DNA from 4 places in the Streptomyces sp. NPDC050560 genome. Region 3 is predicted to be linked to each of the others. Evidence: riboswitches for the same ligand, from Rfam matches in the RefSeq annotation. Region 3 holds a riboswitch; each other region holds the start of a gene.
What was found. Region 3 has a riboswitch for cobalamin ahead of ACIBIW_RS12595 (enoyl-CoA hydratase-related protein). Riboswitches for the same ligand answer to the same signal wherever they lie in the genome.
Positions count from the first base shown of each region.

Region 1: linked by a shared signal. The riboswitch ahead of ACIBIW_RS27205 (prenyltransferase/squalene oxidase repeat-containing protein) and the one ahead of ACIBIW_RS12595 (enoyl-CoA hydratase-related protein) in region 3 are both predicted to bind cobalamin.
Region 2: linked by a shared signal. The riboswitch ahead of ACIBIW_RS35925 (cobalamin biosynthesis protein) and the one ahead of ACIBIW_RS12595 (enoyl-CoA hydratase-related protein) in region 3 are both predicted to bind cobalamin.
Region 4: linked by a shared signal. The riboswitch ahead of ACIBIW_RS21860 (ABC transporter substrate-binding protein) and the one ahead of ACIBIW_RS12595 (enoyl-CoA hydratase-related protein) in region 3 are both predicted to bind cobalamin.

Region 1 is NZ_JBITGT010000012.1:214,390-221,688, reverse strand. It holds gene ACIBIW_RS27205 (prenyltransferase/squalene oxidase repeat-containing protein) at 1-1,634, opposite strand, end outside; cobalamin riboswitch at 1,823-1,956, opposite strand; gene meaB (methylmalonyl Co-A mutase-associated GTPase MeaB) at 2,146-3,183, opposite strand; gene scpA (methylmalonyl-CoA mutase) at 3,189-5,363, opposite strand; gene ACIBIW_RS27190 (methylmalonyl-CoA mutase family protein) at 5,363-7,171, opposite strand.
Region 2 is NZ_JBITGT010000026.1:48,586-55,884, forward strand. It holds gene ACIBIW_RS35915 (anion permease) at 1-1,207, shown strand, start outside; gene ACIBIW_RS35920 (hypothetical protein) at 1,274-1,495, shown strand; cobalamin riboswitch at 1,582-1,705, shown strand; gene ACIBIW_RS35925 (cobalamin biosynthesis protein) at 1,758-2,720, shown strand; gene ACIBIW_RS35930 (cobyric acid synthase) at 2,717-4,297, shown strand; gene ACIBIW_RS35935 (putative cobaltochelatase) at 4,294-6,429, shown strand; gene cobO (cob(I)yrinic acid a,c-diamide adenosyltransferase) at 6,429-7,055, shown strand; gene ACIBIW_RS35945 (cobyrinate a,c-diamide synthase) at 7,052-7,299, shown strand, end outside.
Region 3 is NZ_JBITGT010000005.1:78,811-86,109, reverse strand. It holds gene ACIBIW_RS12610 (VOC family protein) at 1-176, opposite strand, end outside; gene ACIBIW_RS12605 (MFS transporter) at 315-1,607, shown strand; gene ACIBIW_RS12600 (ABC transporter substrate-binding protein) at 1,652-2,578, shown strand; gene ACIBIW_RS12595 (enoyl-CoA hydratase-related protein) at 2,647-3,441, opposite strand; cobalamin riboswitch at 3,648-3,776, opposite strand; gene cobF (precorrin-6A synthase (deacetylating)) at 3,845-4,693, opposite strand; gene ACIBIW_RS12585 (MFS transporter) at 4,882-6,339, shown strand; gene ACIBIW_RS12580 (alpha/beta fold hydrolase) at 6,517-7,299, shown strand, end outside.
Region 4 is NZ_JBITGT010000009.1:134,737-142,035, reverse strand. It holds gene dmpG (4-hydroxy-2-oxovalerate aldolase) at 1-720, shown strand, start outside; gene ACIBIW_RS21875 (N-acyl homoserine lactonase family protein) at 717-1,514, shown strand; gene ACIBIW_RS21870 (glycoside hydrolase family 43 protein) at 1,576-2,646, opposite strand; gene ACIBIW_RS21865 (exo-alpha-sialidase) at 2,837-4,021, opposite strand; cobalamin riboswitch at 4,295-4,424, shown strand; gene ACIBIW_RS21860 (ABC transporter substrate-binding protein) at 4,476-6,038, shown strand; gene ACIBIW_RS21855 (ABC transporter permease) at 6,040-6,987, shown strand; gene ACIBIW_RS21850 (ABC transporter permease) at 6,984-7,299, shown strand, end outside.

The DNA of each region.
Region 1 (7,299 bases), on a different contig from region 3:
CCGGAGTCTGCGGGTCCCGACGCGTAGTACCGGCCCTGTCTGAGGCGGTCCGCGCCGGTGAGGTAGGCGACGCCTTTCGCCAGGTCGGGTCCCCCGCCCGCGGCCTGTGTGCCGGGCCCCGTGGTGGTGGTGTCGTCTGCCGGGTTTCGGGGTTCGGCGCCCGGTGCCCTGAGGGTGGCCAGGTCGGTTGCGGCGCCCGCGAGGACGGCGGGGGACGTGGGGTGGACGGCGGGGGTGGTGCCGCCCTCGTCGAACGCGAAGCCGCCGCCGTCGAGTTGGTGCCGTGCGAGCCAGCCGGTGGCGGCGTCGGCACGGCCGTCATCGCCGAGGGCGCGCAGCGCCTGGGCGGCCTGGGCGGTGGCGGTGACACTGCCGGTGGTGGAGCCGGGGCGGCCGGGGAACGCGCCGTCGGCGCGCTGGTTTGCGGTGAGGTAGCCGTGTGCGGCGGAGACGGCGTCGGGGTGGCCGCCTACGGCGTGCAGCACCAGGGCGGCGAGCCCCGTGGTGGCGGCGTCGGCGTCGCAGTGCTCGTCGGGGCGGATGAGGTCGCCGGTGAACCCGCCGCCTTCGCACTGGAGTTGGGCGAGGCGGGCGACGGCGGAGGCGGGCGGGGTGGCGCCCGCGCGCACCACGGCGAGCAGGGCGAGCGCCTGGGTGCCGGTGTGGGTGGCGCCGTGGAAGTCGCCCTTGGCGGTGCAGCCGGGGGCCGGTCTGCCGGAGTCGGGGCCCGCGGGGCAGACATGGTCCGTGAGGTCGCCGACGAGGTCGTGCCCGTCGACGCCGCCGGGGTCGCGCCCGGTGATCTCGGCGAGGAGGGCGAGCCCGGCGGCCCCAGCCGCGTCGGGGGCCTTCCCGGTGCCGTCGGGGTAGGCGCGGTCGGCGGTGTGGGCGGTCAGATAGGCGGTGACCTTGTCGAGAGTGGCACTGTCGGCTCCGGCCGCGGCAAGCGCGTAGGCCGCGTCGGTGGTCAGCGCGTAGTCGGGAGTGCCGCTGTCGTCGGCATCGACGTGCTCGCCGTCAGTGAGAGTGCCGCCGAGCCAGTGCGCCGCGGCGTCGAGGTCGATGTCACCGGGCGCCCCGGTCGGCTCGCCGCTCGGTTCACCCGGGTCGGCCGCGGCTGTGGCGCGTACGTCGTCGGGGCTGAAGTCCGGCTCGCCGGTGCTGCCGCCGACGTCGGTGCCGCCGTACACCCAGGCGTCGACGTCGCCGTCCTCCAGCTCGCGGTCCATGGCGCCGTACGCGCTGTAGGTCCACTCGTCCTGGCCCGGCGCGGCGGTCCAGTAGGACCAGTAGGCGGTGGCGGGCGGGGTGAGGACGCAGTCGTCCTGGTCGGGAGTGGGGTACTGGGTGCCGGAGTCGAAGTCGCCCGACCCGATACGGCAGATGAACGCGGGGCCGTCGTGCTGGGTGCCCGTGGTGGTGAAGCCGCCCTCGTGGAGCAGGTCGTAGCCGGTGGTGGGGGTGGCATCGCACCCGCGCTCGACCGGTCCCCCGAAGGGTCCGAAGTCGACGGCGACGACGGCGCCGTGGGAGGCGGTGCAGTCCTCGACGGGGTCGGCGGCGGCAGGGGACGTCGTGAGCAGCGCCGCGCACGCGGCGAGCAGCAGCAGGGCCGCCGACAGCAGTGTCGGCACCCGGCCGGGTGCCGCTTTCGGCCCTCGGTCTCTTCGCCGCAGGTCTCCTCGCCGTCCCGCTCCCACCGTGGCCCCCCGTCGTCGCGTCCCGGCGCGGGCAGCGAGCGTGGCAGGGGCCCCCGGAGGGCGCGGGAGGTGTCCCGCGCGACGGAAGCCTGTCGCACCACGCCGTAGTCCGCGACGGCGTTCATTGCTGTGGAACACGCTCCAGGCATTCCGGCTCGCCCGGCTGCGGCCGGGCCTACGGTTGCGGGTCAGCGCCGGACTTCGACCGGCTTCCCCTGGAACTGCTTTGCGTATCAGCGGGATTGCAGCACGGTTCGCGAGGGCCGTCAAGACGGTCCCGGGAGGCGACGGCACCCGACAAACCGGATGCGCCGACTCCGCGCCCGGCCGCAACGGGGCTCACGCCAGGGTGAACACCCGCACGGCGCACGCCTGTTGGAACGCGGGCCGTACGCCGTGACGGGCCGAAGGCACAGGCCCCCTGCCCGCGAAACCCTGGCGGGCCCTACTCCGCCCGGTCCTCCGCCGCCCCGCCCGGTGCCGCCCCGCCCGAAGCCGTGCGGTCCGCCTCCCCCAGTGCCTCCAGGATGCGCCCGGCCGCCAGTGTCGGGGTCAACTCGCCGTCCCTGACGCGCTGTTCGAGCGCGGGGGTGAGGGCGCGTACCGCCGGGTCGGCGTGCAGCCGGCCGAGGAGTTCGTCGCGGACCATGCTCCAGGTCCACTCGACCTGCTGGTCGCGGCGTTTGGCGGCGAGGTGCCCCGCCGAGTCCAGCAGGGCGCGGTGCTGCTCAAGACGCTCCCAAACGGTGTCGAGGCCCGTGGACTCGCGGGCGCTGCAACTCAGCACGGGGGGCGTCCAGAAGGCGTCCCTGCCGTACATCAGCCGCAGCGCGCCCGCCAGTTCGCGGGCCGCGGCGCGCGCGTCGCGCTCGTGGGGGCCGTCGGCCTTGTTGACGGCGATGACGTCGGCCAGTTCGAGCACGCCCTTCTTGATGCCCTGCAACTGGTCGCCGGTACGGGCCAGGGTGAGCAGCAGGAAGGAGTCGACCATGCCCGCGACGGCGGTCTCGGACTGGCCCACGCCGACCGTCTCCACCAGGATCACGTCGTAGCCCGCCGCCTCCATCACCACGATCGACTCACGGGTCGCCTTGGCCACCCCGCCCAGCGTGCCCGCGGTGGGAGAGGGGCGCACGAAGGCGGACGGGTCCACGGAGAGGCGCTCCATGCGCGTCTTGTCGCCGAGGATCGAGCCGCCGGTGCGGCTGGACGAGGGGTCGACGGCGAGGACGGCCACCCGGTGCCCGAGCGAGGTCAGCATGGTGCCGAACACGTCGATGAACGTGGACTTGCCCACGCCGGGGACACCGCTGACGCCGATCCGCCGCGCCCGGCCGCTGTGTGGCAGCAGCGCGGTCAGCAACTCCTGTGCCAGCGCCCGGTGCTGGGGGCGGGTGGACTCGACGAGGGTGATCGCGCGTGCGATGACCGCGCGCTTCCCGTCGAGCACGCCCTTCACATAGGTGTCGAGGTCGATCGCCATGCGGGTCAGAGGTCGTGCCCGAGGCCGGCCGACAGCCGCCCCAGGAGGTCGTACGCCGCGTCGGGGATCACCGTGCCCGGCGGGAAGACGGCCGCGGCGCCCATCTCCAGCAGCGTGGGCACGTCGGCGGGCGGGATCACCCCGCCGACCACGATCATCATGTCGTCGCGCCCCTCCTCGGCGAGCTGTTCCCGCAGCGCGGGGACGAGCGTGAGGTGCCCCGCGGCGAGCGAGGAGACGCCGACGATGTGCACGTCGGCCTCGACGGCCTGGCGCGCCACCTCGGCGGGCGTCTGGAACAGCGGGCCGACGTCCACGTCGAAGCCGAGGTCGGCGAAGGCGGTCGCGATCACCTTCTGGCCGCGGTCGTGGCCGTCCTGGCCCATCTTGGCGACGAGGATGCGCGGTCGGCGGCCCTCGGCCTCGGCGAACGCGGACACCAGGGCGCGGGTGCGCTCCACCGAGGGCGAGCCGCCCGTCTCTTCGCGGTACACACCGGAGATGGTACGGATCTGGCCCGCGTGCCGTCCGTAGACCCGCTCCAGGGCGTCGGAGATCTCGCCGACGGTCGCCTTGGCGCGGGCCGCGCGCACCGCGAGGTCCAACAGGTTGCCGTCGCCCCCCGCGGCCCGGGTGAGGGCGTCGAGCGCGTCCCGGCAGGCGCCCTCGTCGCGCTCCGCGCGCAGCCGCCGCAACTTGTCGATCTGCTGCTCGCGCACCGCGGAGTTGTCGACCTTGAGGACGTCGATCTGCTCGTCGCTGTCGACGCGGTACTTGTTGACGCCGATGACGGGCTGGCGCCCCGAGTCGATCCTGGCCTGGGTGCGGGCGGCGGCCTCCTCCACCCGCAGCTTGGGGATGCCGGCGTCGATGGCCTGGGCCATGCCGCCCGCCTCCTCGACCTCCTGGATGTGCTGCCAGGCGCGGCGCGCGAGGTCGTACGTCAGCTTCTCCACGTACGCGCTGCCGCCCCAGGGGTCGATGACCCGGGTGGTGCCCGACTCCTGCTGGATGAGGAGCTGGGTGTTGCGGGCGATGCGGGCGGAGAAGTCGGTGGGCAGCGCCAGCGCCTCGTCGAGGGCGTTGGTGTGCAGCGACTGGGTGTGGCCCTGGGTGGCGGCCATCGCCTCGACACATGTCCTGGTGACGTTGTTGTAGACGTCCTGGGCGGTCAGCGACCAGCCCGAGGTCTGCGAATGCGTGCGCAGGGACAGCGACTTGGGGTTCTCGGGGCCGAACTGCCGTACCAGCTTGGACCACAGCAGCCGCGCCGCCCGCAACTTGGCGATCTCCATGAAGAAGTTCATGCCGATCGCCCAGAAGAACGAGAGCCTGGGGGCGAAGGCGTCCACGTCGAGGCCCGCGTCCCGCCCGGCCCTGATGTACTCGACCCCGTCCGCGAGCGTGTACGCCAGCTCCAGGTCGGCCGTCGCCCCGGCCTCCTGGATGTGGTAGCCGGAGATGGAGATGGAGTTGTAGCGCGGCATCCGCTGGGAGGTGAAGGCGAAGATGTCGGAGATGATCCGCATCGACGGCTTCGGGGGGTAGATGTAGGTGTTGCGGACCATGAACTCCTTGAGGATGTCGTTCTGGATGGTCCCCGCCAGCTTCTCCGGCGGCACGCCCTGCTCCTCGGCGGCCACGATGTACAGCGCCAGCACGGGCAGCACCGCGCCGTTCATCGTCATCGACACCGTCATACGGTCCAGCGGGATGCCCTCGAAGAGCTGCCGCATGTCGTAGATCGAGTCGATGGCCACCCCGGCCATGCCGACATCGCCCGTCACCCTCGGGTGGTCGCTGTCGTAGCCGCGGTGCGTCGGCAGGTCGAAGGCGACGGAGAGCCCCTTCTGCCCGGCAGCGAGGTTGCGCCGATAGAAGGCGTTGGACTCCTCGGCGGTGGAGAAGCCCGCGTACTGGCGGATGGTCCACGGCTGGTTGACGTACATCGTGGGGTACGGGCCGCGCAGGTACGGCGCGACGCCCGGGTAGGTGTCGAGGAAGTCGAGGCCCTCCAGGTCGGCGCCGGTGTACAGCGCCTTGACCGGGATGCCCTCGGGGGTCTCCCAGGCCCGGCCGTCGTCCCCGAGCGCCTTCTCGGCGGCCGTGCGCCACTCCTCGGGGCCCGCGGCGACGGTCGGGGAGCCCAGTTCGATCCCGGAGAAGTCGGGGATGGCCATCAGGACACTCCTGCGCGGTCGAGGGTGGCGGAGAGGACGGCCACGGCGTCGCAGCCGGTGAAGACGTATGTGTCGACGCCGGGGTGGTCCCCCGGCCTCCCGGCGAGGAAGACGTGGGTGGCTCCCGCCTCCCGCAGCCCGGCGGCCACGTCGGCGGCCCGCTCCGCGTAGACGGCGTCGCTTGAGCACAGGCACACCTGGGTGGCGCCGCTGTCCGCGGGCGTGCCGCCGGTGACGGGCTCGATGCCGCCCGCCTGGAAGAGGTTCGAGGCGAAGGTGAGGCGGGCGGTGTGGGCGGCGGCGGGGCCGATCGGGACGAGGAGGACGCGGGGCCTGGCCCCGGTCCTGGCCAGATGGGCGTCGGAGCGGGCGCGCAGCGCCTCGTACGCCTCGTCGCGGCGCACCCGCGGCAGGCCGCCCGACGGGGGCTCGGGCGCGGGCGCGCGGACGACCGGCTTCTCGGCGAGATGGGGGAACTCGCTGACGCCGGTGACGGGTTCGCGCCGCTTGGCCAGCTTCTCGGTGCGCGCCCGCCAGGTCGTGGCCAGGTCGGCCCGCAGGCGCCCCGAGCGCAGTACGGCCGCCTGGCCGCCGTCCCGTTCGATGCCCTGGAAGAACTCCCAGCCCGCGTGGGCGAGTTCGTCCGTGAGCCGCTCCACGTACCAGGAGCCGCCCGCCGGGTCGATCACCCGGGCCAGGTGCGACTCCTCGACGAGGATCGTCGACGTGTTGCGTGCGATGCGCCGCGAGAAGGTGTCGGGGGCGCCGAGGGAGTGGTCGAAGGGGAGCACGGTGACGGAGTCGGCGCCGCCCGCCCCCGCGGCCAGCGTCGCGATGGTGGTGCGCAGCATGTTCACCCACGGGTCGCGGCGCGTCATCATCACGGGCGAGGTCACGGCGTGCTGAAGCTGGGCCCCGGCGCGCGGCGCCCCGCACGCCTCGGCCACCCGCGCCCAGAGCCTGCGCGCGGCCCGCAGCTTGGCGGTGGTCAGGAACTGGTCGGCGGTGGCCGCGTAGCGGAACTCCAGTTGCGCACAGGCTTGTTCGACGCCGAGTCCGGCGTCGGTCAGCGCCCTGAGGTAGGCCACACCCGTGGCGAGCGAGCAGCCGAGTTCCTGGGCGGCCGAGCCACCGGCCTCGTGGTACGGCAGCGCGTCCACCGTCAGGGCCCGCAGCCGCGGGTACTCCTCGGCGCACCGCGCCGCCAGCAGGACCGCGGGCGCGAGGCCGCCCTCGCGGCCGCTGCGCGCCTCGTGGCCGAGGGGGTCGGCGCCGAGGTTGCCGCGTGCGGCGTCCCGGGAGACGCCCCGGTTGCCGTACAGCCGTATCAGCTGTTCCGCCGCCTGCTCGACGGCGGGCCCCGCGTCGAGCACGACGGGGGCCAGGTCGAGGTAGACCCCGTCGAGCGCCGCGCCGAGCGCGGACGCCGGGATGGCGTCGTCGCCGATGTCCAGCCAGAGGGAGGTGACGCCGTTCTCCAGGTCCGTGAGGACGGCGGCGCTGTCGGCGGCCGTGTACCGCTGCCGTACGTCCCAGCCGCCCACGGTGTTCCCCTCGACGCGGCCGCCGCGTACGAAGGGCGCGAATCCGGGGAGGCCCGGCGCAGGGGCGGTGTCACGCGCCGTGTACAGCGGCTTGGTGACCAGTCCTGCTTCCAGCACGGTGGACAGGGCGTCCTCGGCCGCGGCGGGCCCGAGGTCCCTGCCGGACTTGCGCAGCACACCGGCCACCAGGTGCTGCCACTGCTCGTGGGACACGTCGGGGAACTCACCCGCCAGCTCAAGCCCGTCATCGGGCATAACGCTCATAGGTGGATGCTAGGGCACTGCCGTGGCGGCCCGAGAGGGCTATCCACGACCCGCCGCCCCCTAACTTCCCACCGCACCCCCTAGGGAACTCCGTACATGTCGGGGGGAGCGGGGGTGGCTCCGCGGCG
Region 2 (7,299 bases), on a different contig from region 3:
GGTCGTCATGTCCGCCGCGCTGAACCTCGTGGGCGCGTTCCTCTCGATCGAGGTCGCCAGGACCATCTCGGGCGGGATCGTCGACGAACGGGGCCTGCGCACCGAGGTGATCTTCGCGGCGCTCGTCGGCGCCATCCTGTGGAATCTGCTGACCTGGCTGCTCGGGCTGCCGTCCAGCTCGTCGCACGCCCTGTTCGGGGGGCTGATCGGGGCGGCGGTGATGTCCGCGGGCTGGTCCTCCGTGCACGGCTCGACGGTGGTCACCAAGGTGCTGCTGCCCGCGGTGGCGGCGCCCGTCGTCGCCGGCCTCGGGGCGCTCGTCGCCACCCGGCTCACCTACCGGCTCGGCCGCGGCGCCGCCGAGGGTTCCACCACCCGCGGCTACCGCGCGGGCCAGATCGCGTCGGCCGGGCTCGTCTCGCTGGCACACGGCACCAACGACGCGCAGAAGACCATGGGGATCATCACCCTGGCGCTGGTCACCGGCGGGGTGCTGGCGCCGGGCTCCAACCCCCCGGTCTGGGTGATCGCCTCCGCGGGGCTCGCCATCGCGCTCGGCACGTACATCGGCGGCTGGCGCATCATCAGGACGATGGGCCGCGGCCTCACCGACCTCGCGCCGCAGCAGGGCTTCGCCGCGCAGACCAGCGCCGCGACCGCCATCCTCGCCTCGTCGCAGCTCGGCTTCTCGCTCTCCACCACCCAGGTCTGCTCGGGCGCCGTGATGGGCGCGGGCCTCGGCCGCAGCGGTGCGGTGGTCCGCTGGTCCACGGCGACCCGGATGCTGGTGGCCTGGTGTCTGACACTGCCCGCGGCGGGCCTGGTCGGCGCGGGCGCCGAACTCCTCGCGGGGCGCGGCCCCTGGGGCATCGCGGCCACCGCGGTCCTGCTGGTCGCCGCCTCCGGCACGGTGTGGAACCTGGCCAGGCGCAGGCCCGTCACCCACGCCAACGTGAACGACCCCGAGCCCCGGACCCCGGCGCCCGGCATGCTCGCCGCCGACGCGGTGGTACGGGAGGACACCGCGAGCCCCGCCGCCGCTCCGAGCGCCGCCACGAGCCCCGCTTCGAGCCTCGCGAGGCCCGCCCCGGGCCCCGCCGCCACGGCGCCCGGCGTGCCCGTCGCCCCGGTCACCGTGCCCGCCCCTGTCCCCTCCCCCGGCGAGAGCCCCGCACCGGCCGCGGCGCCGGGCGGCACCGCCCCGTGACCGCGCGCCCCGGCGCGGGCACCACCCATCCGAGCCCCTGACGGCCCCTCAAGGACGGAACACACCATGCAGATCGACTGGACGGCCATCGGCACCGTCTTCGGGGTCAGCCTCGCGGCCACCGTGGCCCTGGTGGGCCTCTTCGCGCTCGGCACCGTCGGCCTCGCCCGGCGCGGCGGCGCCCCGCGCGCGGGCGGCCAGGGGGCGCTCCTGGCCACCGGCGCCTACGCCTGCTTCGCCCTGTGCGCCGCCGCCGTGGCGTACGGGATCTACCTCATAGCGGGCTGACACCGGCGTCCCCTGCCTGGTCAGCGGCTGGTTGACGGCCGTTCGCCGGGCGTGGTGGACTGCCGGGGCCATACAACGGCGGCAGGAGAGGAAGCCGGTGCGAATCCGGCGCGGTCCCGCCACTGTCACCGGGGAGCGCTCCCCACCCACGGCCACGGCTCGTACGAGCGGGAAGGCCGGGGCAGCGCCGATCCGGGAGCCAGGACACTCTCGCCGTCGTTCCTTCGAGCCGGGGCGCGGACCCTGAGTGAGGACACGAGTGATGCCGGGCTGCCCGCCCACCGTCACGCGCGCGCGGCGCTTCGCCGCGGGCGCCACCGCGGGACTGCTGGCCGACGCCGTCTTCGGCGACCCGCGCCGCGGCCACCCCGTCGCCGCCTTCGGGCGCGCCGCTGGCGCTTTGGAGCGCACGCTCTGGCGCGACCACAGGGGCGCGGGCGCCGCGCACACCGCGCTCTGCGTCGGCGGCGCCGTGGCGCTCGCCGCGGGCGCGGAACGCGCCCTGCGCCACCGCCCGCCGCTCGCCGTCGCATGGACCGCCGCCGCCGCGTGGACCGTGCTCGGCGGCGCCTCGCTCGCCGGGGAGGCCGAGCGGATCGGCGCCGCCCTGGCCGTCGGCGACACGGACACCGCGCGGCGGCTGCTGCCGCGGCTGTGCGGGCGCGACCCCGAGGCGCTCGACGCCGGGGAACTCGCGCGCGCGGTGGTGGAGTCGGTCGCCGAGAACACCTCGGACGCGGTCGTCGGCGCCCTGGTGTGGGGCGCCGTCGCCGGGGTGCCGGGGTTCGCCGCGTTCCGCGCCGTCAACACGCTCGACGCGATGACAGGACACCGCTCGCCCCGCTATCTGCGCTTCGGCTGGGCCGCGGCCCGTCTCGACGACGTCGCGGGCTGGCCTGGCGCCCGGCTCACCGCGCTGCTCGCCGTGCTCACCGGCGGCGCCCCCGCGGCCGCCCTGCGGGCCTGGCGCGACGACGCGAAGCACCACCCGAGCCCCAACGCGGGCCCGGTCGAGGCCGCGTTCGCCGGAGCCCTGGGGATACGGCTCGGCGGCACCCTGTCCTACGGCGGCCGCACCGAGCACCGCCCGGTGCTCGGCGCCCGGGGCCGCGCCGCCACCCCCGCCGACATCGCGCGCGCGGTGCGCCTCTCGCGCCGGGTCACCGTGGGCGCCCTCGCCGCCGCCGTGTGTCTGGCGCGGTGCCTGCCGGGCCCGGTCCTGTGACCGGCACCGGGGGCGGGCTGCTGGTCGCGGGCACCACGTCCGACGCGGGCAAGAGCGTGGTGACCGCGGGGATCTGCCGCTGGCTCGCCAGGCGCGGGGTGCGGGTGGCCCCGTTCAAGGCGCAGAACATGTCGCTGAACTCCTTCGTGACCCGGGACGGCGCCGAGATCGGCCGCGCCCAGGCGATGCAGGCGCTCGCCGCCCGGGTGGAGCCGAGCGCGCTGATGAACCCCGTACTGCTGAAACCGGGCGGCGAGCGCAGCAGCCAGGTCGTCGTCATGGGCAGGCCCGCGGGCGAGATGAGCGCGCGCGGCTACCACGGCGGACGCCAGGAGGCGCTGCTCGGCACCGTGCTCGACTGCCTCGAACGGCTGCGGGCCGCGCACGACGTGGTGGTCTGCGAGGGCGCGGGCAGCCCCGCCGAGATCAACCTGCGGCGCACCGACATCGTCAACATGGGCCTCGCCAGGGCCGCGGGGCTGCCGGTGCTGGTGGTCGGGGACATCGACAGGGGCGGGGTGTTCGCCTCGTTCTTCGGCACCCTCGCGCTGCTCTCACCCGAGGACCAGGCGCTGGTGGCGGGGTTCCTGGTGAACAAGTTCCGCGGGGACGTGTCGCTGCTCGAACCCGGCCTCGGCATGCTGCGGGAGCTGACCGGGCGGCCCACCCTCGGGGTGCTGCCGTACCGGCAGGGCCTCGGGATCGACGAGGAGGACGGGCTCGGTCTCGCGCGCCGCGGCGCGCTCGCGCCGGTGGCGCCGCCGCACGGCGCCGAGGTGCTGCGGGTCGCGGTGTGCGCGGTGCCGCTGATGTCGAACTTCACCGACGCGGACGCGCTCGCCGCGGAACCCGGGGTCGCCGTGCGGTTCGTGGAGCGCCCGGAGGAGGTCGCCGACGCCGACCTGGTGGTCGTGCCGGGCACCAGGGCCACCGTGCGGGCCCTCGCCTGGCTGCGGGAGCGCGGGCTCGCGGCGGAGCTGGCCCGCAGGGCCGCGGCCGGGCGCCCGGTGCTCGGCATCTGCGGCGGCTTCCAGATGCTCGGGGAGCGCATCGACGACGAGGTCGAGTCGCGCGCAGGCCGCGTCGAAGGGCTCGGACTGCTGCCGGTGCGCGTCGCGTTCCGGCCCGGGAAGACGCTCGCCAGGCCCTCGGGCCTGGCGCTCGGGGAGCGCGTCCACGGCTACGAGATCCACCACGCGGTCGCCTCCGTCCACGGCGGCGAGCCCTTCCTCGACGGCTGCCGGGTCGGCCAGGTGTGGGGCACGCACTGGCACGGCTCGCTGGAGTCCGACGGGTTCAGACGGGCCTTCCTGCGTGAGGTGGCGCGGGCGGCGGGGCGGCGCTTCGAGCCCGCGCCCGGCGTGCGCTTCGAGGAGCTGCGGGAGGCGCAGATCGACCTGCTCGCCGACCTCGTGGAGGAGCACGCCGACACCGACGCGCTCTGGCGGCTCATCGAGCAGGGGCCGCCGCCCGGGCTGCCGTTCGTGCCACCGGGGGCGCCGCTCCCCGTCCACTCCCCCGGCTCCGGGACGCCGCAGGCGTACGGGGCGAGGACCACCCTGGAGGTCGCCGAGTGACTGCCCCCTATCCGTTCACCGCCCTTGTCGGCCAGGACGGGCTGCGGCTCTCGCTGCTGCTGAACGCCGTGTCGCCCGCGGTCGGCGGCGTCCTCGTGCGCGGGGAGAAGGGCACCGCCAAGTCCACCGCGGTGCGCGCGCTGACCGCGCTGCTGCCACCGGTGGACGTGGTGGAGGGCTGCCGGTTCTCCTGCGACCCGGCCGCGCCCGACCCCGGCTGCCCCGACGGGCCGCACGGCACCGGGGCGCCCGCCTCCGCGCGGCCCGCGCGGACCGTGGAGCTGCCGGTGGGCGCGTCGGAGGACCGGGTGACCGGCGCCCTCGACATCGAACGGGCCCTCGCGGAGGGCGTGAAGAGCTTCGAGCCGGGGCTGCTCGCCGAGGCGCACCGGGGCATCCTCTACGCCGACGAGGTCAACCTGATGCACGACCACGTCGTCGACCTGCTGCTCGACGCCGCCGCGATGGGCTCCTCGTATGTGGAGCGCGAGGGGGTGTCGGTGCGGCACGCGGCGCGGTTCCTGCTGGTCGGCACGATGAACCCGGAAGAGGGCGAGCTGCGCCCGCAGTTGCTCGACCGGTTCGGGCTCACCGTCGAGGTGGCCGCCTCCCGGGACCCGGACGAGCGGGTCGAGGTGGTGCGGCGGCGCCTCGCGTACGAGGACTCCCCCGGCGGCTTCGCGGCCCGCTGGGCGCCCGAGGAGGGTGCGCTGCGGGAGCGCGTGGTGTCCGCGCGCGCCCTGCTCGGCCGGGTACGGCTCGGGGACGCGGCGCTGCGCGCGGTGGCGGCGGTGTGCGCGGGGTTCGAGGTGGACGGGATGCGGGCGGACATCGTGATGGCGCGCACCGCGGTCGCGCTTGCCGCCTGGTCGGGCCGCACCGAGGTGGTACGCGACGACGTGCGCACCGCGGCGCTGCTTGCGCTGCCGCACCGCAGGCGGCGCAACCCGTTCGACGCGCCAGGGCTCGACGAGGAACGGCTCGACGAGATCCTGGGCGGCGAGGAGTTCCCGCCCGAGGAGCCGCAGGACGGGACCGAAGCGGCGCCTCCCGAGGGCGCGAACGGCGCCGACGGCGGCGACACCGACGGCACCGGGGGCCCCGGGGAGGCGCCGGGTCCCGAAGGTCCCGACGACGACGGTCCTGAAGGCGGCCCTGACGGCGGCCCCGGGGGCGGTGGCGCAAAGGCGCCCGCGGACGACGGTGTGCCGCCGCAGCGCGACGGGTCCGGGACGCCGGGGCCCGGCGAGCCGGACGACTCCCCCTCCGGCGCCCCCGCGGGCGGTGCGGCGCAGGCCGCCGTACGGCCCGATGAGCCCTTCCGCGCGCGTCTGCTGACGGTGCCGGGGCTCGGCGAGGGCGCGGCGGGTCGGCGGTCGCGGGCGCGCACGGAACGCGGGCGCACCACGGGCTCGTTCCGGCCCAGGGGTTCGCTCGGGGCGCTGCACCTGCCCGCCACGGTGCGGGCCGCGGCGCCGCATCAGCGGGCCCGCGGCAGGTCGGGGCCAGGACTCGTGGTGCGCCGTGACGACCTGCGGCGGGCGCGGCGCGAGGGCCGCGAGGGCAATCTCGTGCTGTTCCTCGTGGACGCCTCCGGGTCGATGGCGGCCAGGCGCCGGATGGGCGCCGTCAAGGGCGCGGTCCTCTCGCTGCTGCTCGACGCCTACCAACGGCGCGACAAGGTCGGCCTGGTGACGTTCCGCGGCGCGGACGCCGAGGTGGCGCTGCCGCCGACGTCGTCGGTGGACGCCGCCGCCGCCCGGCTCGGCGCGCTGCCCACCGGCGGCCGTACGCCGCTGGCTGCGGGGCTGCTGCGGGCGCGCGAGGTGCTGCGGGTGGAGCGGCTGCGCGACCCCGCGCGGCGCCCGCTGCTCGTGGTGGTCACCGACGGGCGCGCGACCGGGGCAGGGGGGCGCGGGGTGCCGCGCGCCGCGGGGCTGCTCGCGGCGGACGCGGTGGCGTCGGTGGTGGTGGACTGCGAGACGGGCCCGGTACGGCTCGGGCTCGCCGGGCGGCTCGCGGCGGACCTCGCGGGGACGCTGGTGGCGCTCGACGGGCTGCGCGCGGACGCGCTCGCGGGAGTGGTCAGGGACGTCAGGGGCGCGGGCGCGCCCGCGAGGAGGGCCGCGTAGTGCCGCAGGGGAAGCCGCCCGTCGTACCGGACGACGGGCTCACCACGAGGCAGCGTCGCAACCGCCCGCTGGTGCTCGTCCACACGGGCACCGGCAAGGGCAAGTCGACCGCGGCCTTCGGCCTCGCGCTGCGTGCCTGGAACCAGGGCTGGCCCGTCGGGGTGTTCCAGTTCGTGAAGTCGGCCAAGTGGCGGGTCGGCGAGGAGCACGCGCTGAAGGTGCTCGGCGCCTCTGGCGAGGGCGGCACGGTCGCCTGGCACAAGATGGGCGAGGGCTGGTCGTGGATTCAGCGGCCCGCGGCGGAGGGCGAGGGGGACACCCCGGACGACACGGCCAACGCCGCACGCGCGCGGGAGGGCTGGGAGCAGGTCAGGCGCGACCTGGCGGCCCGCACCTACCGGCTCTACGTCCTCGACGAGTTCACGTACGCGCTGCGCTGGGGCTGGATCGACACCGACGAGGTGGTGTCCGTGCTGCGGGAGCGGCCCGGCAGCCAGCATGTGGTGATCACCGGCAGGGACGCGCCGCCCGCGCTGTGCGCGTACGCGGACCTGGTGACCGACATGACCAAGGTCAGGCATCCGATGGACACCGGCCAGAAGGGCCAGAAGGGCATCGAGTGGTGACCCGTGTGCCCCGTCTCGTGCTCGCGGCGCCCGCGTCGGGCAGCGGCAAGACCACGGTGGCGACCGGGCTGATGGCTGCCTTCGCGGCGGCCGGGCTCGCGGTGTCCCCGCACAAGGTGGGGCCCGACTACATCGACCCCGGCTACCACGCGCTCGCCACCGGACGCCCGGGGCGCAACCTCGACGCGTTCCTCTGCGGCACGGAGCGGATCGCGCCGCTGTTCGCGCACGGCGCGGAGGGCTG
Region 3 (7,299 bases):
ACCGGCGTCCCACTGCGCATGAGCGCCACCTGCGCCCCGGCCCCCTCCGACGGCACGAGCACGACCCAGTCGTCGTCCATCCCGTCCCGCGGAACGTATCCCAACGCACCCATCCAGAACCTGGCCGCCCGCGGCACATCCGAGACACCCAGCACTACGGAACCGATTCTCAGCATGGGGGGATTGTCGCGTACCCCGCCGCGCACCACCTGCCCCCGCCGGAGGCCCAATGGTATAAATATTTTCTGGGTGGTCATTGCTGTTGCGACTGTGTTGCGGGAGTCATGAAGGGGTTCGACACCAGGGGGGACTGAATGCCGCGGTCCGGGGCGGACAAGACGCGTGACGGCGTTCTCACCCGGGAGGCGATTCTCTCCACCTATCTGCCCGCGTTCGTCCTCTCGCTCGGCGCGGGCATCGCGGTGCCCGCGGTGCCGACGCTCGCCAAGTCCTTCGGTGTCGGCTTCGGCGCCGCGAGCGGTGTCGTCACCGCGTTCGTCCTCGGCAGCCTCGCGGGCACCGTGCCCTCCGGCTGGCTCATCGACCGCTTCGGGCGCCGTGCCGTCCTGCTCGGGGGCCCGATCCTCACCGCGCTCATGGCCTTCGCCGTGGTGGGCACGCACTCCTTCGGCGTCCTGCTCGCGCTGCGGTTCTTCGACGGGGCCGCGGCGCAGATGTGGCTGATGGCGCGGCTCGCGGCGATCTCGCACGGGGCGGCGGCGGGCCGCAGGGGGCGCGAGGTCAGTTGGCTGTTCGGGATGAACAACTCGGGCAAGCTCGCGGGCCCCCTGGTCGGCGGCTTCCTCGCGAGCGGCAGCGGCGCGCGGGCCCCGTTCGTCATCTACGGCGCGCTCGCGCTCGTGGCGCTGCTGCCCGCGTACCGGTACGCGCAGGACACACCGCGCCGGGTGCGCGGCCGGGTACCGCGGGCGCCCCGGGAGCGGCTGGCCGCGCTGCGCCGTATCGTGCTCCCGCGGCTCGTCTACTTCGGCGTCGCCCTGTTCGCGGGCCTCACCCGCGGCCCGCTCCAGGCCGATCTGCTGCATCTGTACGCGGCGTTCGCCTACCACCTGGGCCCGGCCCAGATCGGCTACCTCTCGACCGCTGCCGCGGCGCTCACCCTCCCCATCGGCTTCATCAGCGGCTGGCTGATGGACCGTTACGGGCGCAAGCGCACGATGGTCCCCGGCTTCACGGGCGTGACGCTCGCCATGTGCGCGCTGGCCGCCTCCGCGCTCTTCCACCTGTCCCTCGCCTGGTACGTGGTCCTCTTCCTGATCGGGGTGGTCGCGCAGGCGCTGACGGGCGGTTCCATCCAGACGGTCGGCGCGGACGTGGCCCCGGCGGAGGGCCGCGGCATGTTCCTCGGCCTGTGGCGGTTCACGGGCCAGGGCGGCCAGACCCTGAGCCCCCTGCTCTTCGCCGTCCTCGCGGCGCAGCTCGGCTACGCCTCGTCCTTCCTGTTCACGGCGGTCTCGGCGGCAGTCGTCGTACTCCTCCTGGTCCGCTACGTCCCCGAAACCGGCGCCACCACCCCCCACCCCGGGAAACCCAGCACCCCCCACCCCACCCCGAAGCCCGACGGAACGGCGGCGGACACGGGGTGAGGACGCAGTCCGCGGGGCCGGGTGGGAGACCTTAGGGTCGCGTTATGCGTATCGTCTCTCTGTTGCCCGCCGCCACCGACATCGTCGCCGAGCTGGGGCTGTCCGGGCGGCTGGTCGGGCGTACGCACGAGTGTGACTGGCCGCCGCGGGAGGTGGCGGGCGTGCCCGTGGTGACCGGGGCGGACCTCGACGCGGACGTCCTCACCAGCCGGGAGATCTCCCTGGCGGTGGGCGGGGCCGAGCACTCCGGCTCGTCCCTGTACACCCTCGACGCCGAGGCCCTGGCCGCGCTGCGGCCCGACGTGGTGCTCACCCAGGACCTGTGCGAGGTGTGCGCGGTGTCGTACGAGAGGGTCAGCGGGACCGTGCGGCTGCTCGACGCGGACACCCGGGTCCTCAGCCTGGAGCCGCGCACCCTCGACGACGTGCTCGACTGCCTCGTCACCGTCGGCGAACTGCTCGGCGTCCGCGAACGGGCCGAGCGGCGCCGGGAGGAGCTGCGGGCGCGGCTCGACCGGGTGCGGGACGCGGTCGGGGGGCGGGAGCGGCCCCGTACCGCGGCGATCGAATGGCTCGATCCGCTGCGGCCCGCCGGGCACTGGGTCCCCGACCAGATCACGGCCGCCGGGGGCAGCCCCCTGCTCGCGGCGCCCGGGGAGCACACCGCGGCGATGGCCTGGGAGACGCTACGGGAGGCGCGGCCGGACGCGGTCCTCGTCATGCCGTGCGGCTTTCCTCCCGAACGGACGTTGCGCGAAACGGAGTTGCTGACGCGCCTGGCGGGCTGGGCGGACCTGCCCGCGGTACGGGCCGGCCGGGTCTGGGTGCTCGACGGGCCCGCCCACTTCAACCGCCCCGGCCCCAGGGTGGTCCGCGGGGCGGAGATCCTGGCCCGGCTCCTGCACGGTGTGGAGGCGGGTGCGCCGGTGGCGGACGGCGAAGCGCTTCCGTTCCCCCTCCCGCCGAACTGACCACCGTCTAGGGCGAATTCGCCACCGACGGCACGGCCTCGTCCCCACTCCCGGCGCCCGCCGTCACCTCAGCGGTGTCCGAACTCCGCCGGGCCCCTCTCGGCGAGGGCGGTCATCCCCTCCTTCTGGTCCTCGGTGGCGAACGCCTCGTGGAACAGGCGCCGTTCGAAGCGGACGCCCTCGGCGAGGGTGGTCTCGAAGGCGCGGCCGACGACCTCCTTGGCCAGCATCGCGACCGGCAGCGGCAGCTCCGCCACCGTCCCGGCGACCGCGAGCGCCTCCGTGAGCAGGTCGTCCGCGGGCACCACCCGGGAGACGAGACCCGCGCGCTCGGCCTCCTCCGCGTCCATGGTGCGTCCCGTCAGGCACATCTCCATGGCCTTCGCCTTGCCGACCGCCCGCGCCAGCCGCTGGGAGCCCCCGATGCCCGGGACCGCCCCGAGCCCGATCTCGGGACGGCCGAAGACCGCGGTGTCGGCGGCGAGCAGAATGTCGCACAGCAGGGCGAGTTCGCAGCCGCCGCCCAGCGCATACCCGGCGACGGCCGCCACGGTGGGAGTGCGCAGCCGGCCCAGCCGGTCCCAGGCCGCGAACCAGTCGTCGCGATACGTGTCAGGACAGCCGCGCGGCTGCCTCTCCTCGGTCTCGGCACCGGTGGCGAACGCCCTCGCCCACCCGGTGAGCACCAGGCAACCGCACTCCGGATCGCGGTCAAGTGCCTCGCAGGCGGCGACCACCTCGTTCATGAGCTGGAGGTTCAGGGCGTTGAGCACCCGCGGCCTGTTGAGGGTGAGCAGGGCGGTGCGGCCCTCGCGCTCCACGAAGATCGTCTCGTAGTCGTACTCGTACTCGTCTGTGGTCATGACGGCTCCCCGCCGGTGCGGTAGGTCAGTTCGCGCGCGGGGGCGCGAACGGGCGAAGACGCCGTCAGCCGACGGCGGCGGGGGACGGGAGGGGCCTTCGGCCCGGGTGCGGACGGCGGGGGCCGGGGAGTGGGGAGTGCGTGCGGCGCGGCGGTGCCATGCGTGTCAGCTCCATCCTCGTGGACAACACGGAACTTCCCGCGGCCGGTATCCTGACTCCCGGTTCAGCGCGCGCCGTCCGCCTTCCCGACATCTCGCTCGTCAGTGGCGTCCTGCTCGACAGCGTGCTCCCCGGTCACAGTGGCGGGACCGTGCCGGAATCACACCGGCTTCCCTGCACCGCGGGTCCGGCGGCATTCTACAGACGGGCTTTCCGGTAAATCCACCGGCCGAAAGCGCCGGGTCAGGCGGTGACGGGCCCGGCGGCCCCGGCCGCCCCATCCGCCCCGGCCGCCCCATCCGCCCCGGTCGGCGGCTCCGCGCCGCGCAGCAGATAGGTGTCCATGATCCACCCATGCCGGGCCCTGGCCTCGGCCCTGACCCGCCTGATGCGGTCGGCGACCTCGTGCAGCGGGCCCGCGACGAGCAGTTCGTCCGGCGTGCCGAGGTAGGCGCCCCAGTAGATCCACACGTCCTCGCCCCCGACCCGGGTGAAGGACTCGTGCGCGTCGAGCATGACGACGATGTCGCCGTCGCCGTCCTGGGCCGCCACGTCGGCCATGCGGCGGGCCGGGGTGATGTGGACGGGGCGCCCGACGCGGTTCAGCGGGATGCGGTGCCGGGCGGCGAGCGTCGAGACGCTGCTGATGCCGGGGACCACCTCCACGGTGAACGGGACGGCGCCGCGCTCCTCGATGGCGGCGAGGATGCCGAGCGTGCTGTCGTACAGGGAGGGGTCGCCCCACACGAGGAAGGCCCCCGTCCCGCCGGGCGCCAACTCCTCGGTCATGAGCCGTTCGAAGGCGTCGGCGCGGCGCCCGCGCCAGTCCTCGACGGCGGCGGTGTACTCGGAGCGGTTCATGGGACGGCGGTCCCGGCTCGGGTCCGCCACCTCGACGACGCGGTACGGGCCCCGCGCGTGCTCCTCGATCATCCGGTGCCGCAGATCGGTGAGGGACGCCTTGTCCCGCCCCTTGCCGACGATGAAGAAGACGTCCGTGCGGCCGAGGGCCCTGACGGCCTGGAGCGTCAGTTGCTCCGGGTCACCCGCCCCGATACCGACGACGAGGATCGCGCGCTGCTCCGTACTCATTCCCGCAGTCTCCCACCACGGCCCACACCCTCCGGCATTGAAAATGATTTCCGTTCTTTATTACGATGCCGCAACACCGGCCGCACCTCGCTGGCGGCTCGGAAATTAGGTTAGCCTAACCTAATCATCCACCGCGCCCGCCGGACCCGTACCGCGCGCGGTGGACACCAACGGGGAAAGGGGCTGCCATGGCCGGGACCAGTCAGGGAGCGGTGGGCAAGGAGAGCGGGGCCGTGGCCGGGGCGGCGCCGCCGCGGTCCGGGCTCGTGCTGGCGGTGGTGTGCCTGTGCCAGCTCATGGTGGTGATCGACATCTCGGTGGTGAACGTGGCGCTGCCCGCCATCCGCACCGACCTCGGCTTCAGCCCCAACGCCCTGCAATGGGTGGTGAACGCGTACACCCTCACCTTCGGCGGCCTGCTGCTGCTCGGCGGGCGCCTCGCCGACCTCGTCGGACAGCGCCGCGCCGCGGTGGCCGGTCTCGGCCTGTTCGCACTGACCTCACTGCTCGGCGGACTCGCCCAGAACCAGGGCGAGTTGATCGCCGCCCGCGCGGTGCAGGGGGTCTCGGGCGCCGTACTGCTGCCCGTGAGCCTGACCGTGATCACCACGACCTTCGCCGAGGGGCCGGCCCGCCACCGCGCCCTCGCCATCTGGGGGGCGGTCGCGGGCGCGGGCGGCGCCGTGGGGGTCCTGCTGGGCGGGGTGCTCACCGAGTACCTGAACTGGCGGTGGGTGCTGTTCGTCAACGTCCCCATCGCCGTGGTCGCCATCGCGCTCGCCGCCGTATGCATCCCCGGCGCGGGCACCGCACGGCGGACACGTCTCGACGCGGCCGGGGCGATCCTCGCCACCGCCGCCATGACCGCCCTCGTGTACACGGTGGTGCGCACCGACACCTACGCCTGGGGCTCGCCCCAGACCCTCGGCGGCCTCGCCGCTGCGGTACTGCTCGCGGGCGCGTTCCTCCTGGTCGAACGGCGGGTGGCGGCGCCCCTCGTACGCCTCGGGATACTGCGGGCCCGCTCGCTCTCCGTCGCCTGCCTGGTCGTCTTCCTCATCGCGTGCGGCCAGTTCGCCGCCTTCTACTTCGCCTCCCTCTACCTCCAGGGGGTGCTGCACTACAGCCCCCTCAAGACGGGGCTGGCCTTCGTGCCCTTCAGCCTCGGGGTGGTCGCCGGGACCGTCGTCGCGGGCAGGCTCATGTCCCGCACCGGGCCCAGGGCGCCGCTGATCACCGGCCTGGTGCTCGGCGCGGTCGGGATGGGCTGGTTCGGCCAGGTCAGCTCCCAGGGCAGCTTCACCAGCGACATCCTCGGGCCCTCCCTGGTCACCTCTGTCGGCCTCGGCATGTGCATGGTGACCAATACCGCCGCGGCCACCACGGGGGTCGCGCACGCCGAGGCCGGACTCGCCTCGGGCCTGCTCAACACCGCCCGCCAGGGCGGCGGCAGCATCGGCCTCGCGGTACTCGTCACGGTCGCCACCAACGTCACCCGCCACCACACCGAGCCGACCGGCCTCGCCGCGGCCACCTCCGGCTACGCCCGCGCCTTCCTCATCGCCGCCGTCCTCCTCACCGTCGCCGCCCTCGCCGCCCTCGCCCTCCTCCCGGGCAGGCCCCGCCCCACACCCGCCGACCGCTAGACAGTCCCGTACGTCCTCCGCCGGACGCGCGCGACCGCCTCCGGGGCACCGGCTCGACCCGACGCCGACACCCACTGTTCGCCCGGTGCGGCGTCGTGGCCGTCGGCCACCGGCGGCGGCAGGGGATGTCAGCGTTCTGTCGGCGCGATGTAGGCGTAGCGGTACAGGCTGGTGGTCATGGCTGAGCTTCTCGCACCGTCCGACGACGGCCGTACCGTCACCGCCCTCGACGAGGGAACGGGGCCGAACCTGCTGGTGGTCCACCCGGGCGGCGGGGACGCGACGGCCTGGGACGGTGTCGCGGGCCACCTCACCTGCGACTTCCGCGTCGTCAGGCTCCAACGGCGGATCTACGTTCCCGGAGCTGAGGTCGCGCTGCCCCACTCGATGGCCGTCGAGGCGGCCGACATCGTCGCCGTCGCGGCCCTCCTTGAGCGGCCCGTGCTGCTCGTGGGGCACTCCTCGGGCGCCGTCGCCGCCCTGGAGGCCGCCCTGCTGGACCCGTCCCCGTTCGCGGGACTGGTCCTCTACGAACCTCCCATGCCCACCAGGGAGTTGACGGCCGGGGCGGCGGGCGCACGTGCCCGCGCCGCGCTCGACGGGGGCGACCCGGTCGAGGCGATGCGGATACATATGCGGGACATCGTGCGCATGCCCGCGACCATGGTCGACGCGATGTTCGCCGACGAGCACGCACGAGCGGCGCTGGCCGCGAACGCGGCGGCACAGATCGCGGACAACGAGGCGATCGACGCGCTCGGCGTCGGAGTCGACCGCTTCGGTACGCTCGCCACCCCGACGACCCTGATCGAGGGCGACCTCAGCCCCGCCCACCTCCGTGAACGCGTGGCAGATCTGGCGGCAACCCTGCCGAACGCCCACACCCTCACCCTCCCGGGCCAGGGCCACATAGCCCACCTCACCGCCCCCACCGCACTCGCCGACACCATCCGCGCCGCG
Region 4 (7,299 bases), on a different contig from region 3:
CGGGTGGCCACCCACTGCACCGAGGCGGACGTGGCACCCCAGCACATCGAGCGGGCCCGCGCCATGGGGATGGACGTCTCCGGGTTCCTGATGATGTCGCACTACCTGACCCCGGCGGAACTGGCCGCGCAGGCCAAGCTCATGGAGAGCGCGGGCGCGCACTGCGTCTACGTCACCGACTCCGCGGGACGGCTGACCATGGACGGGGTGCGCGACCGGGTGCGGGCCTACCGGGAAGTGCTCGACCCCGGCACGGAGATCGGCATCCACGCGCACGAGAACCTGTCGCTGTCCGTCGCCAACTCGGTGGCGGCCGTCGAGGAGGGGGTGCTGCGGGTCGACGCCTCGCTGGCAGGCCACGGCGCGGGCGCGGGCAACACCCCCCTCGAAGCGTTCGTCGCGGTGGCCGACCTCCAGGACTGGGAGCACGGCTGCGACCTGTTCGCCCTCATGGACGCGGCGGACGACCTGGTGCGCCCCATCCAGGACCGGCCGATCCGGGTCGACCGCGAGACCCTGACCCTGGGCTACACGGGCGTCTACTCCAGCTTCCTGCGGCACACCGAGCGCGCGGCCCGCGACTACGGCGTCGACATGCGCGACCTCATCGTCGAGGTGGGCAAACGCAAGCTCATCGGCGGCCAGGAGGACATGATCGTCGACGTGGCGCTGACGATGCGGAAGGCCGCCGAGGCCGAGGAAAGGGAGCCGGCCCCGTGACAGGACAGGAAGGACCGGCGTCGCACGCCTACGAGGTGCTCGCCGTGCGGTACGGCACCTGGCACACGGACAAGAGGAAGGCGTACCACTCCTTCGAGGTGTACGGGGAGGAGAACGAGCCCCTGCGCATCGACTACTTCTTCTGGGTCCTGCGCAACGCCCTGCGCACGGTCGTCGTCGACACCGGGTTCCGCCCCGAGGTGGCCGAGCGCCGCGGCCGGGAGCTGCTGACCCCGGTGCCCGAGGCGCTGCGGCGCGCCGGTGTGGACCCGGACGCGGTCGGCCACGTGGTGCTGACGCACTTCCACTACGACCACATCGGCAATGTGGACCTCTTCCCGCGCGCCCAACTCGTCGCGGGCGGCCGCGAGTACCGGTTCTGGACGGGGGAGACGGCCCGCCAGCCCCTCTTCAGCACCGCGGTCGAGGCCGCCGAGGTCGACGCGGTCCGCAGGGCGGAGGCCGAGCACCGGCTCACCCTGGTGCCCGAGCGGGACCCCGGCATCCCCGGCGTCGTGTTCCACGAGGTGCCGGGACACACCCCGGGGCAGCTCGTGGTCGAGGTCGGGACGGCGGGCCGTCCCGTCCTCCTCGCGTCCGACGCCTCCCACCTCTACGAGGAGTTCGAGAAGGAGCGTCCGTTCCATATCGCCTCAAGCCTCCCCGACATGTACGAGGGGCTGCGGTGGCTGCGCGGGCGCGGCCGGGACGCGGTGGTGGTCCCAGGACACGACGCACGGGTGCTCGAACGCTTCCCGGTGGACGCGGCCGGGACCGTGGTGCGCATCGCCTGAGCGCCCGGCCGGGGGCCGCCGACGGGACGGCGCCGCCCGGCCCCGGCCGGACGCCGTGGCGCTACTCGAAGAACTTCAGGCTCCACCCGGTGTCGGTGTTCGGACCCGGCACGTTCGCCCGGCTGTAGGTGGTGTCGCCCCACCAGCAGAACGTGCCCGTGTACCAGTGGCGGTTCTCCCACGAGTACGGCGTCCCCTTCGCGACCGCGTGGTACATGAACGGGAACGTGGGCCCGGCCGGCGGACTTGTCGCGATGTCGCCGTCGAGCAGCACGAAGGTGTGGTGGCCGGGACCGTCGGCATAGAGCGTGGCGTCCCAACCGGGCATCATCGTGGCCTGGTTGGAGCCGAACAGGCAGCCGTTGGACTTGTACCAGTCCCATACGTAGGTGGGGTCGCCGCCCGCGCGCAGCCGCAGGTCCCCCAGGCAGTACTGCTCGCTCCAGCTCCCGTTGGCGGAGTAGACGATGTGCAGTTGCCCGTTCGGGTCCATGATGGCCTCGGGACCCTCGTTGATGTACGGGTCGCCCACCACGCGCTCCCAGCTCTCCCGCGGCTGAGAGATGACGTAGCGCGCCCCCGTGGGTGTGGTGGGGCTGCTCATCCGGGCGATGTAGAGGTTCTGCTCCACGTTGGTGTCCCCGGCCCAGCCCGACCAGACGAACCAGCGCTGCCCGTTGAACGTGAACATCGTCCCGTCGATCGCCCACTTGTCGTCGGGCAGCGCGAGCCGGGTCTCCGCGCCGTACCCGCTGTCCGGGCTCGCGGAGCTGATCACGTACATCCGGTGGGCGGCGCCGGTGCCCGACGAGAAGTAGATGTAGTAGCGGCCGCCGTCCGTCACGATCTCGGGGGCCCACACCTCGCCGCGCCCCGCCGTGTCCGACCACACCTGCCGCGCCGTCGCCGTGGCGAGCCCGTCCGGCGACGACGCCTGCCGCACGACGATCCCGCCGCCCGTCGACTGCACCCCCACATAGGTGCCGCCGACCCGCAGGACGCTCGGGTCCGCCGCGCGCAGCGGTGTCTCGCCGGCCTGCGCGGGCCCGGTCGACAGCACGGAGAACACGGCGGCGAGCAGCGCCGCCGCCGCGAGCGCCAGGCCGCGGGCTCGTCTTCGCAGGATTCCCATCGTCATCCTTTCCTCCCTGCGTTGTGCATCGTTGCAAACGACCTTCTTCAGCTTCCGGTTCGGTCCTGGACATGTCAATACGGCGGTGCGGGGCTCCCGTTGGCGCCCCCCGCGGGGCGGACCTTCGGGGTGCCGCGGCGCCCGGCCCGCGCGGGGCGGGCGCCGCGGTGCGGTGTGGCGGACGGCCGCGCTATACGGCGCCGTGGGCGTAGTAGGGGCGGCAGACGTCGCCGTCCCAGTCGGTGGCGATCTCGAACAGCGAGGTGCCGTCGGTGGAGGGCAGCAGGGCCGAGCTGTAGTTGGGGCAGAAGTCCAGCTCCGTCGAGTCCACCGCGACCGGGGCGTTCACCGCGCGCCAGGCCCCCGTGCCCCCGGCGTCGTTGACCCACACCGTGCGCCCGGAGCCCGCGGCGCGTGAGCCGTCGGCGTTCGCCAGCTCCTGCCCGACGAGGAACAGCCGCCCCTCGGGCGATCCGGCCAGCGGCGACCAGGCCAGCGTGGGGGTGTGCCGGAAGTACTGGCCGTCGGCGGTCTCCGGGCGGATGCCGAGGTAGGCGGGGTCGCCCCAGTCCCAGCCGTCCGGCGACGTGCGGTAGTGCACCACGCAGGAGTACTGGCCGCCCGGTGTGCAGATCTCGTACGTCATGACGTACGTGCCGCTCGGCAGCCTGCGGACCACCGCCATCCCGGGGCGGTCCGTGCCGAGGCCGCTGGCGACGGTGTCGTGGTGGCCGCTCCACTGGACGCCGTCGGCGGACCTGGCGGCCACCAGCTTCTGGCTGTGCACCCCGTCCGTCTCGTCGGAGTAGTGCGCGACGAGCTGCCCGTCGGCGGCCACCGACAGCTCGGGCTCCCACAGGCCGAGGTCGTTGGCGGCCGTGGCCACCGTGGAGAGGTACTGCCAGGTGCGGCCCACGTCGTTGCTCCTGAAGACCTCGACCGCCATCCGGCGGGGCGAGCTGTCCTGCCCGATGGACGCGGACCACAGCAGGGTGCCCTCCGGCAGGTCGCCGACCTGCTGGGGGAGTTCGAACAGGGTCGAGCAGCACAGGCCCCTGCCGGCGGCGGCGTCGGGCGCCCGCACCTGCCCGACCTCGGTGAAGGTGGCGCCGTCGTCGGTGGACTCCTGGATGGTCCCGACCCCGTCACCTGCGTCGAAGGTCACCACGGAGGTCAGGATGCGGCCGTCGGCGGCGCCGTTGTGCTCCAGGCGTACGGCGCGCGGGTACAGGCCCTCGTCGCGCAGCGGCGTGCCGGTGGCGGCCCGCGCGCTCCCCGCGCCCAGCGTCACGGCCCCGAAGGCCAGCAGGGCGAGGGCGGCGAGCAGCGCGCCCAAAGAGCGCAGGGGCGAGGGTGCGGACGGTCTCGGATGCATGGCGGCTCCCTACTCATGGGGGGTGGGTGCCGCCTGTCGCGGCACCGGCTATCCGGAGCTGTGCAGAGGCGTTCGCATTGCTGGAGCAGACCGCAGGGTTATGAGCGATTCTGTCGCTTGATGTTTGTTCACATCGTTGTACACGGACCAAAGTCAACGGAAGAGGCGTGCGGCGGATATTTCCGGCGGCGCCGCGGCGCGCGGGCGCGGCCACGGGCCGGGGTCACGCGCCCGTCGCCCCGTGCGCCACAATGAGTGCACGAGGCGACGGGGACCAGGAAGCCGGTGCGAATCCGGCGCGGTCCCGCCACTGTGACCGGGGAGCGACCCTCCCGCACGCCACCGACCGCTGCCCGCGGCCGGGAAGGCGGAGGCGAGCGAAGAGCCGGGAGCCAGGAGACTGACCCGTCGCCGGTCCAACAGCAGGGGCGAGGACACCCCGGAGAGGATCGACGTGACGACGCATGCCCGAAAGGGGACACCGCGCCGCCCGGAGCCCGGCAGACGCGGCGTACTTGCCGCGGGGGGAGCCCTGGCGCTCTCCGCGTCGGGACTGCTCGCCGGCTGCGGCGGCGACACCCGCGACGGAGGAGACGGCGACCGGTTCAGGGCCGCCTTCACCTCCGGCGGCTCCCAGGAGACCCTGGACCCGCACGTCGCACCGAACTTCGTCGACCAGGCACGCGCCAAGGCCCTCTACGACACCCTCGCCACCTACGCCGACGACATGTCCGTCCGCCCCCGGCTCGCCCTCTCCTGGGAGAGCGACGCCTCGGGCACCCGGTGGCGCATACGCCTGCGCGAGGCGCACTTCCACGACGGCAGCCCCGTCACCGCAAAGGACGTCCTCTACAGCTACCGCCGCGCCGCCGACCCGGAGACCGGATCGCCCTCACAGGTCCTGCTCTCCGCCATCGACTACGAGGCCAGCAGGGCCGACGGCGCCCGGTCCCTGGTGCTGCGGCTGAAGGCGCCCAACTTCGAGTTCCCCACCGTCTTCGCGGGCCCCGGCACCGAGATCGTCCCGGACGGGACCACGGACTTCAGGAAACCGGTCGGCTCCGGCCCCTTCACCTACGTGTCGTTCACCCCGGGCGGCACCGCCCGCTACCGGCGCTGGGCCGACCACTGGGACGGCGCCCCGCACATCGCCGAGCTGGAGATCGTCCCCGCCGACGAGGAGTCCGCCCGCCTCGACGCCCTGCTCTCCGGGCAGGTCCACTACGCCGCCGACATGGCCGGAGCCTCCGTGGAGCGGCTGAAGGGCAACCGGGCCACCCGGCTGCTCACCAGCAGGCGCGCCACCGCCCAGCAGCTCCTGCTGCGCACCGGCCGCACCCCCTTCGACGACCACCGCCTCGTGCGCGCCGTGCAGTGCGGCATCGACCGTGCCGCACTGGTGAGGATCGCGCTCGCCGGCCACGGCGAGACCGGCGACGACCTCTTCGGAAGGGGCCTGCGCGGCTACCCCGAGGGCCTGCCACCGCGCGAGCGCGACGTCGACGAGGCACGCAGGCTGGTGCGCGAGGCGGGCGCCGAGGGGCTGCACTTCACCGTGGAGACCAGCTCCGTCGACGCCGCCTGGGAGCCCGCGGCCGACCTGATGGCCCGTCAACTGCGGGACGTGGGGCTGCGGATGACCGTCAACACCCGCGCCTCCAGCACCTACTTCAGCGAGATCAGGACCCAGGGCGTCGCCGCCTTCAACACCACCTCCACCCTGCCCGTCTCCGACTTCCTCCAGCAGCGCGTCCGTGGCGGCGCCGCCCGCAACCAGACCCAGTACGCCTCCAAGGAGTTCGACACCCTGCTCGACCGGGCCCGTACCGCACGCGACGAGAAGGACCGCCTCGCCCTGCTCGGCCGCGCCCAGAAGCTCGCACGCGACGAGTCGGGCCTGCTGGTGTGGGCCTTCTCCGACGCCACCGACGCCGTCGCGAGCGGTGTGACGGGGCTGCGCGCGGCACCCCCGAACTCACACGCCTGGGCCCGCTTCGACCGCGCCCGCCTCTCCTGACGTGCGCCGCTACGTCCTGCGGCGCTGCCTGCTCGCCCTCGTCCAGTGCCTGGTCGTGCTCGTCGCGGTGTTCGCCGTCGGCTCACTGCTGCCCGGCGACACCGCCGACGTGCTCCGCGGCGAACTGGGCACACCGCAGCAGGTCAGCGCGCTGCGCACCCGGCTGGGCCTCGACCGGCCCGCATGGCCCCGCTTCTGGCACTGGCTCGGGCACCTGCTCACCGGCGACCCCGGCACCTCCCTCACCACCGGGCTGCCCGTCGCCGACGACATCGGCCGCCGCGTCGGCGTGACCCTGCTCCTCGGCGCCCCCGCGCTGCTGCTCGTCACCGTGCTCGCCCCGCTGCTCGGCACCGCCGCGGGCCTGCGCGAGGGCAGCCGCGCCGACCGGCTGCTGACCACGGCGGCCGTGGTGCTGCACGCCGTACCGGAGTTCGTCCTCGGACTGCTGCTCGTCGCCTCCGTGTCACTGGCCGCCGGGCTGCTCCCCGCCACCGCCGTCGGCATGGACACCGCCGCGCTGCTCGCCCGCCCGTCCGTGCTCGTACTGCCCGTCACCGTGCTGACGGCCCGTCATATGTGCGATCTGGCACGGCAGATACGCGCCGGGGTGGCGGCGGAGCGGCACGGTCCCGTCGCCGCGCACCTCGAACTCCTCGGCATGCGGCGGCGGACGGTGGTACTGCGCCATGTGCTGCCGAACGCCCTCGGACCGGCGGCGCAGCAGTACGCGCGGTGTGTGGAGGGGCTGCTCGGCGGCGCCGTCCTGGTGGAGGCGGTGTTCGGGTTCCGCGGCCTCGGCGACGGCTTCGTCACCGCCGTGCAGAACCGGGACCTGCCCGAAGTGCAGGCGTACGCGCTGCTGTTCACCGGCACCGCGATCGCCGTGAACCTCGCGGGCGACCTCGTCGCGCACCGCCTGGCACCCCGCAGGGAGCCGGCCGCGTGACCCCGCGACGTACCGCCACGCCCGCCAGCACCGCCGCCACCGCACGGCGGTGGCGCCCCTGGGCCGCCCTGGTGCTGCTCGGCGTGCCGCTGCTCACCGCCCTGGCCGGGCCGTGGACGGCGGGGGACGACGGGCCGGGGGAGGGCGCGCTGCCCTCAAGGCCGCCCGGGGGCGGCCACCCGCTCGGCACGGACGTGCTGGGGCGCGACGTGCTCGCGCTCGTGCTGCACGGCGGCGCCTCCGTGGTCGGCAGCGCCCTGGCCGCGCTCGCGGTCGGCCTCGCCGCCGGGGTTCCGCTGGGGCTGCTCGCCG